2 regions of the Pantoea agglomerans genome follow, and region 1 is predicted to be linked to the other one. Evidence: predicted binding sites of a transcription regulator. Region 1 holds the regulator's gene; the other holds the start of a gene.
What was found. Region 1 encodes PhoB, which activates phosphate uptake and scavenging genes when phosphate is short. Its sites were predicted from a motif close to CTGTCATAAAACTGNCNNAT; they were not measured.
Positions count from the first base shown of each region.

Region 1 (7,131 bases):
AGCATCGGGTGATCGCGGAAGCCCAGTTTGCCCACCACGCGCACGCCGTGCGCTTTGGTCTGCACCCCGTTGAACTGAATGCCCTGCTCGGCTTCGAACAGCTCAACGCCCTCCAGGCCGCCGAAAAAGTCGAAGTGCCACCAGGCGCGGCGGAACTCGCCGTCGGTCACGACCTGCAGGCCATTAGCGATCTGCTTGCTGACGACGTCGCGGATCGCTTCGTCTTCGATACGGGTCAGCTGGGTTTTATCAATCTGCCCGGCGGCATACTGCTCGCGCGCATTTTTAATGGCGGCGGGACGCAGGAAGCTGCCGACGGTATCGGCGCGGAACGGGGCGGTCTGTGCGGTCATTTTCTACTCCTGATCGCTGTCGTTAATCACGACAGGGAATAATTTCACTCTGTTATATGTAGCCATCTGGATGGCTAAACGTCTGCGGACAGAGTGGCACGCGCGCGACGCTTCTGCAACAGAAGAAATTTCAGTAGAGTTGAAAAAAATTCACGTTAGCGTTTACTTCGCTTCTATGGCAGCCAGCGCCTGCTCTCGCTGCGCCGTCGACAGCGGCAGATAGCCTGCTTCGCTGACGCGACGCTGTCCCTGCGGCGACAATACCTGGTGCAGAAAGGCGTCAACCAGCGGCGGCAGCGGCTTGCCTGGGGGCTTATTTACGTAGATATAGAGCGGGCGCGCCCAGGGATAGCGGCCGCTGCGGATAGAGTCAGCGTCCGGCGCTACCGCCGCGCGCTGGCCGTCGGCCACGGCGAGCATCTTCACGCCGCTGAGATGAAAGCCGAAGCTGGCGTAGCCGATGCTGCGCGGATTGGCGGCGACCGCCTGCACCACGGCGGCCGAGCCGGGAAACTCAGCCACGTCGGCGCGAAAATCGCCGTTGCACAGCGCCTGCTGCTTGAAGAAGCCCCAGGTGCCCGAGGCGGAGTTGCGCCCGTAGCGCTGAATCGGCCGCCGTGCCCAGTCGGGCTGGCGCACGCCCATATCGCCCCAGCGAGTCGGCACCTGCGGCCCGCCGCACAGGCGCGTCACGGAAAAAATAGCGTCGAGCTGGCGCGCGTCGATCTGCGTCAGCGGGTTGCGCTGATTCACCACCACCACCAGCGCGTCGAGCGCCACCGGCACGGCGAGCGGCGCGTAGCCGTAGCGCGCCTGAAAGGTTTGTCGCTCCTCCGCCTGCATAGGGCGGCTCATCGGCCCGAGCTGCGCGGCGCCCGCCGCCAGCGCGGTTGGCGCGGTGGAAGAGCCAGAGGCCTGCACCTGCAGATTGACGCCAGGGGCCTGCGCGCTGAAATCTTCGCTCCACAGCATCATCAGCGTCCCCAGAGTGTCAGAGCCGACGCTGCTGAGGTTGCCGGTGAGCATGGCAGGCTGAGGCGCCGCCGCCAGCGTCAGCGCGGGCGAGAAGAGTGAGAGCAACAGCAGCAAGGCGCGCATGAGAGGTTCCATTAACGGTTAATGGACGGCATTCTCCTGCAATCCCGCGCTGACGATCAACCTCGACGGCAGCGTAAAGGTGAAGCAGGTCTCTTTATTGGGAATGCTGGTGATCTCCAGCCGCGCATTATGGTGGCTGAGGGCGTGCTTGACGATCGCCAGCCCCAGCCCGCTGCCGCCGGTGGCGCGCGAGCGCGCCTTATCTACGCGGTAGAAGCGCTCCGTCAGGCGCGGCAGATGCTCCGCCGGAATGCCCGGCCCGTTGTCGCATACCCTGAACTGTGCGCCCTGGCGGCTGCGCAGCCAGCTGATATCGATGCGCGTGCCCTCTGGCGTATGGTTTACCGCGTTATAGACCAGGTTAGAGAGGGCGCTGCGCAGCTGATCGTCATCGCCGAGCACCTTGAGATGGGGATCGGTATGGAAATGGATCTCATGGCGGCCGCTGCTCAGCGTCTCCGCTTCGCGCTGCAGCAGATGCAGCATCATCGGCACATCCACCGTCTCTTTCATGTCGAGAGCCGGCGCGGCCTCAATGCGCGACAGCGTCAGCAGCTGGCGCACCAGGCTGTCCATGCGGCGCGTCTGCTCCTGCATAGTCTGCAGCGCCTTGCCGCGCGAGCGCTCGTTCATCACCGAGTCGTTCATCATCTCCAGATAGCCCTGCAACACCGTCAGCGGCGTGCGCAGCTCGTGACTGACGTTGGCGAAGAAGTTGCGGCGCGCCCCCTCCAGCTGGTGCATCTGCGTCACGTCGCGCGCCACCATCAGCCACTGCCCTTCGCTGTAGGGCATGATGCGAAACTCCATATGGTGCTGGTTATTGAGGATCAGGGTGAGCGGCTTGTTGAAATCGCGCTGGCGAATATAGCGGGAGAATTCAGGGTAGCGCAGCAGGTTGAGGATGTTCTGGCCGTTATCTTCCGGCCAGCGCAGGCCAAGATGCTGCTGCGCCAGGCCATTACACCAGAAAATCGCCCCCTCTTCCGTGGTGAGCACCACCGCGTCGGGCAGCGTCTCTGCGCCGCTGCGAAAGCGCTTGATCAGGTTACCCAGCTCGCGCCGCCGCCGCCGGTTGCGCAGCTGCATCTGATAGAGCCCGTAAAACAGCGGCTCCCAGCTCGCCCGTCCGGTGGGCGGCGTCATGGTGCGATCCACCCACAGCCAGTGCGACAGCCGCATCAGATTATAGAAATGCCACAGCAGCACCCCCAGCACGCTGGCCAGCAGCAGCCAGGGCAGATAGCCGAAAATTAAACCGATAATCAGCGCCGGCAGGCAGGCCAGCGCCAGCTCGGAAAGCAGTCTCTTCCAGGAGAGTCGTTCCAGCACGGTAAAGGCTCCGTTTAGTAGCGGGCGGAGAAACGATACCCCGTTCCGCGAACGGTTTGAACCATGCGATCGTGGCCGGACACCTCCAGCGCCTTACGTAAGCGGCGAATATGCACGTCGACGGTGCGATCTTCCACATAGACATTGGTGCCCCAGACGTGGTTCAGCAGCTGCTCGCGGCTGTAAACGCGCTCGGGGTGGGTCATAAAGAAGTGCAGCAGCTTATATTCGGTCGGGCCCATCTCCAGCGGCGTCGAGGCCGACATCACGCGGTGCGACGAGGGGTCGAGGCTCAGCCCCTGCATCTCGATGACCTCCTCCACCGCCATCGGCGAAATGCGGCGCATCACCGCTTTGATGCGCGCCATCAGCTCTTTCGGCGAGAAAGGCTTGGTGATGTAGTCATCGGCGCCCACCTCCAGACCGCGTACGCGATCTTCCTCTTCGCCGCGCGCCGTCAGCATCATCACCGGAATATCGCGCGTCAGGGCTTCGCGCTTGAGGTGCTTGATAAACTGAATACCGCTGCCGCCCGGCAACATCCAGTCCAGCAGAATAAGATCTGGCCAGGGCTCAATCAGTTTCCCTATCGCGCTGTCATAATCCTCCGCCTCGATAGGCTGGTAGTCGTTCTGCTCCAGCACGAAGCACAACATTTCACGGATAGGGGCTTCATCTTCCACAACCAAAATGCGCTTAGCCATTGTAACTCCTGCTGATGTGACTGCTGTCACCGTTATATGCGGCGCCATTATGCGTCAGATTTATGACACTTTTATGAAAAACATAGCCGCTTAATCAGCGCGTTAACACTGCTTTATGACAGCCGGCGCGGCTTTTTTCGCTTTTGCGCCATAGCCGGTATAATCGTCCGGCAAATCGTTACGGCAGGGAGTTTTATGCGCATCATTCATACCGCGGACTGGCACCTCGGTCAGTTTTTTTATAACAAGAGCCGGGCGGCCGAGCACCAGGCCTTTCTCGACTGGCTGCTGGCGCGTATTGAGGAGCATCAGGTCGATGCGCTGATCGTCGCGGGCGATCTTTTCGACAGCGGCACGCCGCCGAGCTACGCGCGCGAACTCTTTAACCGTTTCGTGGTGGCGCTGCAGCCGACCGGCTGCCAGCTGGTGGTGCTGGCGGGCAACCACGACTCGGTCGCCACGCTTAACGAGTCGCGCGCCCTGCTCGCCTGCCTGAATACTCAGGTGATCACCACGCCGCAGGCGGATCATAACCTGCTGCTGCTGCGCGACCGCGCCGGCGAACCGGGCGCGCTGCTCTGCGCCATTCCCTACCTGCGGCCGCGCGATATTCTGCGCAGCCGGGCGGGCCAGTCGGGGCGTGAGAAGCAGCAGAGCCTGCTGGAGGCGATTGCCGCCCACTACCAGCGCAGCGTTGACGCGGCGCGCGCGCATCCGCTGGCGCTGCCGGTGATCGCCACCGGCCACCTTACCACCGTCGGCGTCAGCAAAAGCGATTCGGTGCGCGATATCTATATCGGCACGCTCGACGCCTTTCCCGCGTCGGCTTTTCCCGACGTCGACTACGTGGCGCTGGGCCATATCCATCGCGCTCAGCGCGTCGCCAACAGCGACCATATCCGCTACAGCGGTTCGCCGATTCCGCTCAGCTTCGACGAGCTCGGCAGCGAGAAAAGCGTCTTCCTGCTGGAGCTGGACACCCGCGGCCTGCGCGCCGTAACGCCGCTGCCTGTTCCGCAGTTTCAGCCGATGAAGATGCTAAAAGGCTCGCTGGCAGAGATCGAGGCGCAGCTGGCTCCCTTCGCCGACCATCAGGGTGAAAAGCCGGTATGGCTCGATATTGAGGTTACCACCCAGGAATTTCTCAGCGATCTGCAGCGTCGGGTCGAAGCGCTGACCGCCGGGCTGCCGGTTGAAGTGCTGCTGCTGCGCCGCAGTCGCGAACAGCGCCAGCACAGCCTGGCGCAGCTGAAAAACGAAACCCTGAGCGAACTGAAAGTGGAAGAGGTCTTCGCCCGCCGCATCGCGCTGGCGGAGGATATCGATGCGCCTCAGCATGCGCGCCTCAGCGCCCTGTTCCGCTCAACCCTCGCCTCGCTGGAGGAGAGCGAATGAAAATTCTCACGCTGCGCTTTAAAAACCTGAACGCGCTGAAAGGCGAATGGTTTATCGACTTTCGCACCGAGCCCTTCGCCAGTAACGGCCTGTTCGCCATTACCGGCGCAACCGGCGCAGGCAAAACCACGCTGCTCGACGCCATCTGCCTGGCGCTCTATCACCAGACGCCGCGCCTCGGCGTACTGTCGCAGACGCAAAACGGGCTGATGACCCGTGACACCGCCGAATGCCTCGCCGAAGTGGAGTTTGAGATCAAAGGCGAAGCCTGGCGCGCCTTCTGGAGCCAGAACCGCGCGCGCGGCGCGGCCGACGGCAAGCTGCAGGCGCCGCGCGTTGAGCTGGCGCGCTGCGTCGACGACAAAATCTTCGCGGACAAGGTTAACGACAAATTAAAACTGATCGAGTCACTGTCGGGCCTCGACTTCGAGCGCTTTACCCGATCGATGATGCTGTCGCAGGGACAGTTCGCCGCGTTCCTTAACGCGAAGCCCGGCGAGCGCGCCGAACTGCTGGAGGAGCTGACCGGCACCGAGATCTACGGCCAGATCTCTGTCGCCATCTACGAGCAACACAAGACGGCGCGGCAGGCGCTGGAGAATCTGCGCAGCCGCGCCGGTACGCTGGCGCTGCTCGACCCCGAGGCGCGCGCCGCGCTGCAGCAGCAGCTGGCCGCGCTGACCGAAGCGGAGCAGGCGCTTACTCAGCAAAACAGCAGACTGCACCAGCAGCATCAGTGGCTGACGCAGGCGCAGCAGTTGGACAGCGATATTCAGGCCGCGCAGGCGGCGCTGGCGCAGGCGGAACAGGCGTGGCGCGAGGCGGAAACGGATCGCCAGCGGCTGGCGCGCAGCGAGCCGGCGGAAAAACTGCGCGATAAATTAGTTCAGCGCGACAGCCTGCTGCAGGAGCAGCAGCGCCTGCAGCAGGCGCAGCAGCAGCTGGCAGCGCAGCGCCAGGCGGCCGAAGAGCAGACGCAGCGCGATCGGCATCGCCGCGAGACGGCTCAGGCGGCGCGCGACGCCGCGCTGCGCGAGCAGCAGACGCAGGAGACGCTGCTGACGGAACAGGTTATCCCGCTCGACCAGCAGATTGCCGCCCTGCTGGCGCAGGCGCAGCAGCAGCAGCGGGAGAGCGATCAGCAGCAGCAGACGCTGGCGCAGAGCGAGCGCGCGCTGCAGCAGGAAACGGGGCAGCGCGACAGCCTGCAGGCCGCGCTGGCGGAACAGCAGCAGTGGCGCGCGGATCAGGGCGCGCTGCCGCAGTGGGGCCCTTCGCTGGCGCTGTGGCAGGAGCGTTTCACCCAGCTGACGCAGCGGGAAATGGCGCTGGCGGCGCTCGGCGCGCAGCAGCGTCAGCAGCAGCAGACGCTGGCGCAGCGGCAGGCGGAGATCGCCCGGCTGGAGCAGCAGGCGGCCCCGCTGAGCCTGGCGGAACAGCAGGCGGCGAGCGCCCTGCAGAGGGCGCAACAGGCGCTGGCCGATCTGGAGCAGCGCCATCCACCGCAGGCGCTGCAGGCCAGCCTGGCGCAGATCGAGGCGAGCCGCCCGCAGCGCCAGCAGCTGGCGGTGCTGGCCTCGCAGTGGGCGCCGCTGCAGCAGCACATCGCCGCGCGTCAGCAGCGCCTCGCCGCGCTGGACAAGACGCTGCAGCAGGATGATGAGACGTTGCAAAGGCTACGCGCCACCTTCGCGCGCGAAAAGGCCGCCCTTGCCGATATCAAAAAAATCTGCGAGCTGGAGCAGCATATCGCCGATCTGGCCGCCTGGCGCGCGCGCCTGGAGCCTGAGCAGCCCTGCCCGCTGTGCGGCTCATGCCAGCATCCGGCGGTGGAGCGCTACGCCGCGCTGGAGCTGAGCGCGAACCAGCGACGGCTGGCCGAACAGGAGCAGCAGGTCGAGGCGCTGCGCGAACAGGGCATTAAAAAAGGCGAGGCCGTTAAGCAGGCGCAGGCCGAACGGCAGCGGCTGCAGGAGGAGCTGGCGGCGGAAACCCGACGGCTGGAAGAGCTAGCCCAGCAGTGGCAGGTATTACAGAGTGAGCTAGCGCTCACATTTGATGCGGGCGACAGCGCCGCGCTGGCCGCCTGGCAGCAGCAGCAAAACGGCGCAGAGCAGGCGCTGCAGCAGCAGCTTCGTCAGCAGGAGGCGGCCGCGCGTCAGCGTCAGCAGGCGAAAGATGAGCACCTGCGGCATCAGCAGGCGCTGCAGCAGCATCAGCAGCAGCTTCAGCTGGCCCAGCAAACGCTT
Region 1 is NZ_CP083809.1:3,063,093-3,070,223, forward strand. It holds gene LB453_RS17450 (cobalamin-independent methionine synthase II family protein) at 1-353, opposite strand, end outside; gene LB453_RS17460 (PstS family phosphate ABC transporter substrate-binding protein) at 516-1,451, opposite strand; gene phoR (phosphate regulon sensor histidine kinase PhoR) at 1,470-2,783, opposite strand; gene phoB (phosphate response regulator transcription factor PhoB) at 2,798-3,487, opposite strand; gene sbcD (exonuclease subunit SbcD) at 3,683-4,882, shown strand; gene LB453_RS17480 (AAA family ATPase) at 4,879-7,131, shown strand, end outside.

Region 2 (7,131 bases), 1.2 Mb from region 1:
TTAAGTTACGTTTATTTATTTTTTTGGCTTAATTTTCACAACCAAAATACAACACGGCCTCCTTTTTGATAAAAAACTCATATATCGCTCCTCTTGTAAAAAAATAAAAATGAATATTCTGATACTTCTTTACTTAAGCCACACTTAGCGAAAGATTAAAAACCATACACTATGCGCAATTTTTTATGAGGTGGATTATGCAAGAGAAGAAATATAATGAAGAGGTGATTGATAGCGTGACCGAGTGGATTAACACCCATCTCGATCAGCGACTCAGCATTAATGATATTGCCGAAAAGTCCGGCTATTCCAAATGGTATCTACAGAAGCTTTTCGCCCGCTGCCGCAACGAGACGCTGGCGCGCTATATTCGCAAGCGTAAACTGGCCGCCTGCGTCTACATCCTGAAAAGCAGTAACACGCCGATTATTACCCTGGCGATGAAATACCATTTCGAAAGTCAGCAGTCATTTACGCGCTCGTTTAAGCAGGTCATGGGCTGTACGCCCTACGTCTGTCGCAAGCGTCAGCTCGATCCAGAAATCCAGGCGCAGCTGGAAGGCAATATTAATCCCTGCGAGCTCTGTCTACAGGCAAAGCCCGTTGTCAACAACCACAAACGTTTTACCTCTGCGCGTCTGGATATTCGCAATATCGACACTGCAGAGGCCTGCAATGGCCTGCGCTGATGGCGTTTATAACAGTGAAAAATAAAGGGCGACCACAGCGCCCTTTATTTTTCTACTCTTCGTCCGGCGAGTAATATTGCACGCCGATTTTAATGCGTTCACGCCCGCTGGCTACGCGATGCCGATTGCTGTCGCGCAGCGAATAGACGCAGCCGCAATACTCCTGCTGATAAAATCGCTCGCGCTTGCTGATTTCGATCATGCGCGCCGATCCGCCGCCTTTACGCCAGTTGTAATCCCAGTAGATCATCTCGGGATAGCGGCTGGCGGCGCGCACGCCGCAGTCGTTGATCTGCTGCATATTTTTCCAGCGCGAAATGCCGAGCGAGCTGGTGATCACCGGAAAGCCATGTTCATGCGCATAGAGCGCGGTGCGCTCAAAGCGCATATCGAAACACATGGTGCAGCGTTCGCCGCGCTCCGGCTCCCACTCCATGCCTTTTGCGCGCTCAAACCAGTTATCGCGATCGTAGTCCGCGTCGACAAAGGGCACGCCGAACTGCTCAGCGAAGCGGATATTCTCCTCTTTGCGCAGCTCATACTCTTTCAACGGATGGATATTGGGGTTATAGAAAAAGATGGTGTAATCGATGCCGGACGCCAGCATCGCCTCCATGACCTCGCCCGAGCAGGGCGCGCAGCAGGAGTGCAACAGGACTTTATTGTGGCCGCCAGGCAGCGGCAGCGGCTTGCGCTGAAGGGACTGAGACATACTAACTCCTTGTCAGACTATGCCGCGAGTGTAGTGTTTCAGGGATGCAGATGCAAAAAAGGCGCTGGCGCGCCCTGTTTTACCACTGCAAAAGCTGTCCGGCGTAGTCCACGTAGTGATGGCCGCCGCGTCCGCGCCAGGCCTCCAGCTGCTGCACCAGCCCTTCGCCGCTCTGCTCGACCGTTACCGGCGCGGACTCACCGCCCATATCGGTTTTCACCCAGCCCGGATGCAGCGACAGCAGCGTCGCGTTATGCTGGTTAATCTGCGGCAGCAGCGCGCGGCTCAGCATATTAAGCGCCGACTTGCTGGCGGAGTAGATCGGCATCGCCGCCGTGTCGTTCTCGTTCAGACTGCCGAGAATGGAGGTGGTGAAGCCGATAACGCCGTTCTGCTTCGCCAGCAGCGGCAGCAGCGCCTCCGCGCAGCGCACCGGCGCGATGGCGTTGGTCAGGAACAGCTGCGCCAGCTCGTCGTCACTGCTCTGCAGCAGGTTCTGATGCGACGGGCCGGAAATACCGGCGTTGATCAGGATCGCATCGAAGGTTTCCTCTTTAAGCCGCGCCGCCAGCTGACGCACCTCCTCCTGATGGGTCATATCCAGCGCGTGCCACTGCGCCTCCGCCTCCGGCGCGCTGCTGCGGTAGGTCGCCGTGACCTGCCACCCTTTGGCCGCCAGCGCCCTGACCACCGCCAGGCCGATGCCGCGCGATGCGCCGATAACTAATGCTTTGCCTGCCATATCCGTTCCTCTCTGATGAAGTGTCTTAAACAGCTTATAGTCGAATGCGTCATTAAGCGCGGCGCGCGCACAAGCGGTTTACGGCGGAGAGTGGGGCGTAAAACTCCCCTCTGTTTCGAGCGGCACGCCGTCGTGATGCGTCATCGCCAGCGAGCTGGCGCTGGCCGGATCGAACAGCGACAGGCTTTCAATCTGATCCACCATTAGCACTTTACGGAACGCCATGGCGTTTTTCGGCTCGGATGTAAGCGTGATGTCGTGCTCGGCGTACCAGCGGCTGTAGTTATGTTCAATCGACATGCTGAGCGTTTTGCTGTCGCGGTAGCCGCTGAGCATCGGGATGATCACGATATTGGCGGTGTTTTCATACTCAAAGGTGGCGGCATGCACCATGCCAATATAGATACGGCGCGACTTGAGGGTAATCCACGCCAGCTCGCCCTCCCGCATGCACTGATAGAGCAGCTGCTCGACGCCGTTGGATTTGGAAAGCTGCTGATAGAGATCCTGGCGTCCGCTGCTGTTCAGGCGCGCGCTCGCCGACCAGTTCGAGCGGTACATACAGAACAGCACCGCGAAGGCGAGCATCACCACCACCGGCGCCTGGATGCCGAGGAAGCTCCAGTTCATAAACTCCATCTGCCAGCGCAGATGTTCGCCGGGCACCAGCTGCAGCGCGTTAGCGAGGCTGGAGACAATCAGCAGCAGCAGCCAGATGATAGCGGTCGCCAGCATCCCCTGCAGTACGAAGATACAGCCGTAGAGCGCCACCAGAAAATAGACATCCCAGCCGAAGCTGCGACGGATTTTAAACCGGCTGGAGAGATCGCGGCTGGTGTACCAGTAGCCGCAGACCATCAGCACCATGAATATCGCCGTACCCATCTTAAACTCCTTTTAGCGTTTCGACGTGGCGGGCGAAATCCTCATGCACTTCCTCACTCAGCACGTTTACCGAAGCGTTGCCGTCCTCATCGATAATGATGCGCTCGCCGTCGGCGATGGAATCATTCAAATCCTGACGTGACATGCCTCTGATAAAGCTTTCCGGGCTGGAAAACAGGGAACGCATAAAGGTAAGCATTGGTGGCGGATCTCCTCTGTGATAAATCAGAAGTATGAAATCGGGACGGCAAACGCGCCAGGCGGATTCGTCTAAAAGTGTTGCGAGTCAGGGAATTAGCGAAGCGGCAGGCGGAGAAAACGCAGCAAAAGTGGGGTTGATGCGGAGCAGAAATCGGATTAAGAAAGGCGTCGGCCAGGCCCGGAACCGACGCCCAGCGCGCGCGTTACAGCGCCTGCGCGCACGCCCAGGCTGAACTCCACGCCCACTGGAAGTTGTAGCCGCCCAGCCAGCCGGTGACGTCCACCACTTCGCCGATAAAATATAATCCCGGCACGTCGCGCGCCTCCATCGTCTTTGAGGAGAGCTGCGTGGTGTCGACGCCGCCCAGCGTCACCTCGGCGGTGCGGTAGCCTTCCGTGCCGTTGGGCTGCACGCGCCACTGATGCAGCGTCTGCGCCAGTTCAGCCTGCTGCTTGCCGTTGAGCTGCTTCAGCGTCACATCGGGCACCTGCCCCATCTCCTGCAATACCTCTACCAGGCGTTTCGGCAGCAGCTTCGCCAGGCTGTTTTTCAGGCTCAGATTTGGATGTGCCTCGCGCTGTACGCTGATGAACGCTTCTATCGAGGTAGCGGGCGAGAGGTTGACGGTAATATGCTCGCCCGGCAGCCAGTAGCTGGAGATTTGCAGCACCGCCGGACCGGACAGGCCGCGGTGGGTGAAGAGCATCGCCTCTTTAAACAGCGTGCCGTCCTGCGCTTCAATGGTGGTATCGATGGCGACGCCGGAGAGCGTCTGTAGCCGCTCCAGCAGCGGCTTATGCAGGGTAAAGGGCACCAGCGCGGCGCGGGTCGGATAGACCTTCAGGCCGAACTGCTCGGCGATCTTATAACCGAACGGCGTGGCGCCAAGGCCGGGCATAGAGAGCCCGCCGCTGGCGATCACCAGCTTTTCCGCCTGCACCGTCGCGCCGTTGAGCTGCAGCCGGTAGCCCGAGGCGTCGCGCGCCACGCTCAGCACCTCGCTGCGCAGGCGCAGCGTCACCTCGCCCTTCTCGCACTCCGCCATCAGCATATCGACAATCTGCGCCGCCGAGTCGTCGCAGAAAAGCTGGCCCAGCGTCTTTTCGTGGTACGCAATCTTGTGGCGATTAACCAGCTCGATAAAATCCCACTGGGTGTAGCGCGCCAGCGCTGATTTGCAGAAGTGCGGGTTGTGCGACAGGTAGGCGGCGGGTTCGGTGTACATATTGGTAAAGTTGCAGCGCCCGCCGCCTGACATCAGGATCTTACGCCCGGGCTTTTTGCCGTTATCCAGCAACAGCACGCGGCGGCCTCGCTGACCGGCCTGCGCCGCGCAAAACAGTCCCGCCGCGCCGGCGCCGATAATAATAACGTCAAACTTTTCCACTGCCTTCGCCCCGCTTTTTTAAGAGGCGCTGATTGTAGAGGTCTGCTCTGCATGACGCCAGCGCCAAAAATTTGTCGTAATTATGTCATAATGTAAACGACTAATTTTAAGGCAGTTTTAGGTGCACTCAGTCAACTTTTGACATTCTTAAGTCAAAACAAGGCTATATTTTGCTTTCCCATACCCTGCGTTGTCGCAGATAATGCGCCGCGCTCATGTCCTCAAAATGGCGTAATGTGTATGCTACATTTGTTCGCTGGTCTTGACCTCAGTACCGGCCTGTTATTGGTTCTTGCCCTGCTGTTTGTATTGTTTTACGAAGCAATCAACGGCTTTCACGACACGGCCAACGCAGTTGCGACGGTTATCTATACTCGTGCCATGCGCGCGCAGTTAGCTGTAGTAATGGCAGGCGTGTTCAACTTCCTCGGCGTGCTGCTCGGTGGTTTAAGCGTTGCTTACGCCATTGTGCATATGCTTCCTACCGATCTGTTATTAAACGTTGGCTCCACGCACGGCCTGGCAATGGTCTTCTCCATGCTGCTGGCGGCGATTATCTGGAACCTCGGCACCTGGTATCTCGGTCTGCCGGCCTCCAGTTCGCATACGCTGATTGGCGCGATTATCGGCATCGGCCTGACCAACGCGCTGATGACCGGCACCTCGGTGATCGACGCGCTTAATATCCCTAAAGTGATAAACATCTTCCTGTCGCTGATCCTGTCACCGATTGTCGGTCTGATTATCGCGGGCGGCCTGATTTTCCTGCTGCGTCGCTACTGGAGCGGCACGAAAAAGCGCGCGCGTATCCATATGACGCCGGCTGACCGCGAGAAGATCGACGGCAAGAAAAAGCCGCCGTTCTGGACGCGTATCGCGCTGATTGTCTCCGCTATCGGCGTCAGCTATTCACACGGCGCTAACGATGGTCAGAAAGGCATTGGCCTGATTATGCTGGTGCTGATCGGCGTCGCGCCGGCAGGCTTCGTGGTTAATATGAACGCCAGCGGCTACGACATCACGCGTACGCGCGACGCGGTCAATCACCTCGAGCAGTATTATCAGCAGCATAGCGAGGCGCTGACGCACATCATTCAGATGGCACCGCCTGCGCTGCCGACACCGGAAGAGACGCCGTCTGGCCCGAAAGAGTTCCACTGCGACAGCGCCCGTGCGCTGCAGGCGGTTCAGCGCGCGCAGAGCCTGCTGAACAACAACCTGCAAAGCTACGAGCAGCTTAGCGTGGAGCAACGCAGCCAGATGCGTCGTCTGCTGCTGTGCATCGCCGATACCGCCGATAAGGCGGCCAAGCTGCCGGAAACCAGCGCCGACGATAAACGCTTCCTCGGCAAGCTGAAAACCGATCTGCTGGGCACCATCGAGTATGCGCCGGTGTGGATCATTATGGCGGTCGCGCTGGCGCTCGGCATCGGCACCATGATCGGCTGGCGTCGCGTCGCGACCACCATCGGCGAGAAGATTGGTAAAAAAGGCATGACCTACGCGCAGGGCATGTCGGCGCAGGTGACTGCGGCGGTTTCAATCGGCATCGCCAGCTACACGGGCATGCCGGTTTCGACCACGCATATTCTGTCGTCGTCGGTCGCAGGCACCATGCTGGTGGACGGCGGCGGGCTGCAGAGCCGCACCATCAAGAATATCGCCATGGCGTGGGTCTTTACGCTGCCGGTCTGTATTCTGCTGTCGGGCAGCCTCTACTGGCTGGCGCTGAAGCTGGTGTAAAACACGCAAATATCAAGGGCGACGCAGGTCGCCCTTTTTATTTCTAGTGCCAGATCGCCAGACAAATCAGACTGAGGATCACCAACCCGCATAGCGCGCTGGTCAGGATAAACTGACCGCGCACCCGCTCGCAGCGACGAATAAATTCGTCATCATGATGGTCGAGATAGCGTTTCGCCCAGATATAACGCACCAGCCGCACCTGTTTGCTCGGCTGACCGTGCGAGGTAAAGAAGCCTGCCCCGTCAACATACTGATAGAGTAAGGGATCGCAGCCTCGCAGCACCGCCAGCAGCGCGCGCAAAGAAGAAAAGTAGCGCGCCATATTCACAATACACACCACACAAAGAGCCCAGAAAAGCGCGATAGTGCTGATCATATTTCCCTCCCGGCTGGAGCCGCGGAGACAGGCTGGAGCGCGGCTGCGCTTCATGCTCCACGGGAAAAAGCCGACCACTGAATGACCCGAACAGATCTGTTTTTTTTGACAAGATTACGCGGTCGGCACCCGAGAAGTACCACCGTTAATTTGTAGTGTAGGAGAAGTTTTTAACTCTTTTCCAGCGAGGATTTTCGTTCGCCGCGAGCGAAAAGGCGCTAAGCCTTGATCTTATTCACAACCGAAGCGTATGCAGCAGCATTTGTTACCCGTCGCCGCTATACTAAAGGCATAACAACTATCTGTCGGGAACACCGACAGAACACCTGGTGACAAATATCGCCCGTTCGCGTAAAGGATTGCGCAGGCAATGACGCGAGAGGAAGACAGGT
Region 2 is NZ_CP083809.1:181,238-188,368, reverse strand. It holds gene LB453_RS03305 (helix-turn-helix domain-containing protein) at 198-689, shown strand; gene LB453_RS03300 (epoxyqueuosine reductase QueH) at 742-1,401, opposite strand; gene LB453_RS03295 (SDR family oxidoreductase) at 1,481-2,143, opposite strand; gene LB453_RS03290 (hypothetical protein) at 2,222-3,028, opposite strand; gene LB453_RS03285 (hypothetical protein) at 3,030-3,227, opposite strand; gene LB453_RS03280 (NAD(P)/FAD-dependent oxidoreductase) at 3,433-4,617, opposite strand; gene pitA (inorganic phosphate transporter PitA) at 4,858-6,360, shown strand; gene uspB (universal stress protein UspB) at 6,404-6,739, opposite strand.
Region 2: the regulator PhoB is predicted to act here: its motif matches at 4,689-4,708, upstream of pitA (inorganic phosphate transporter PitA).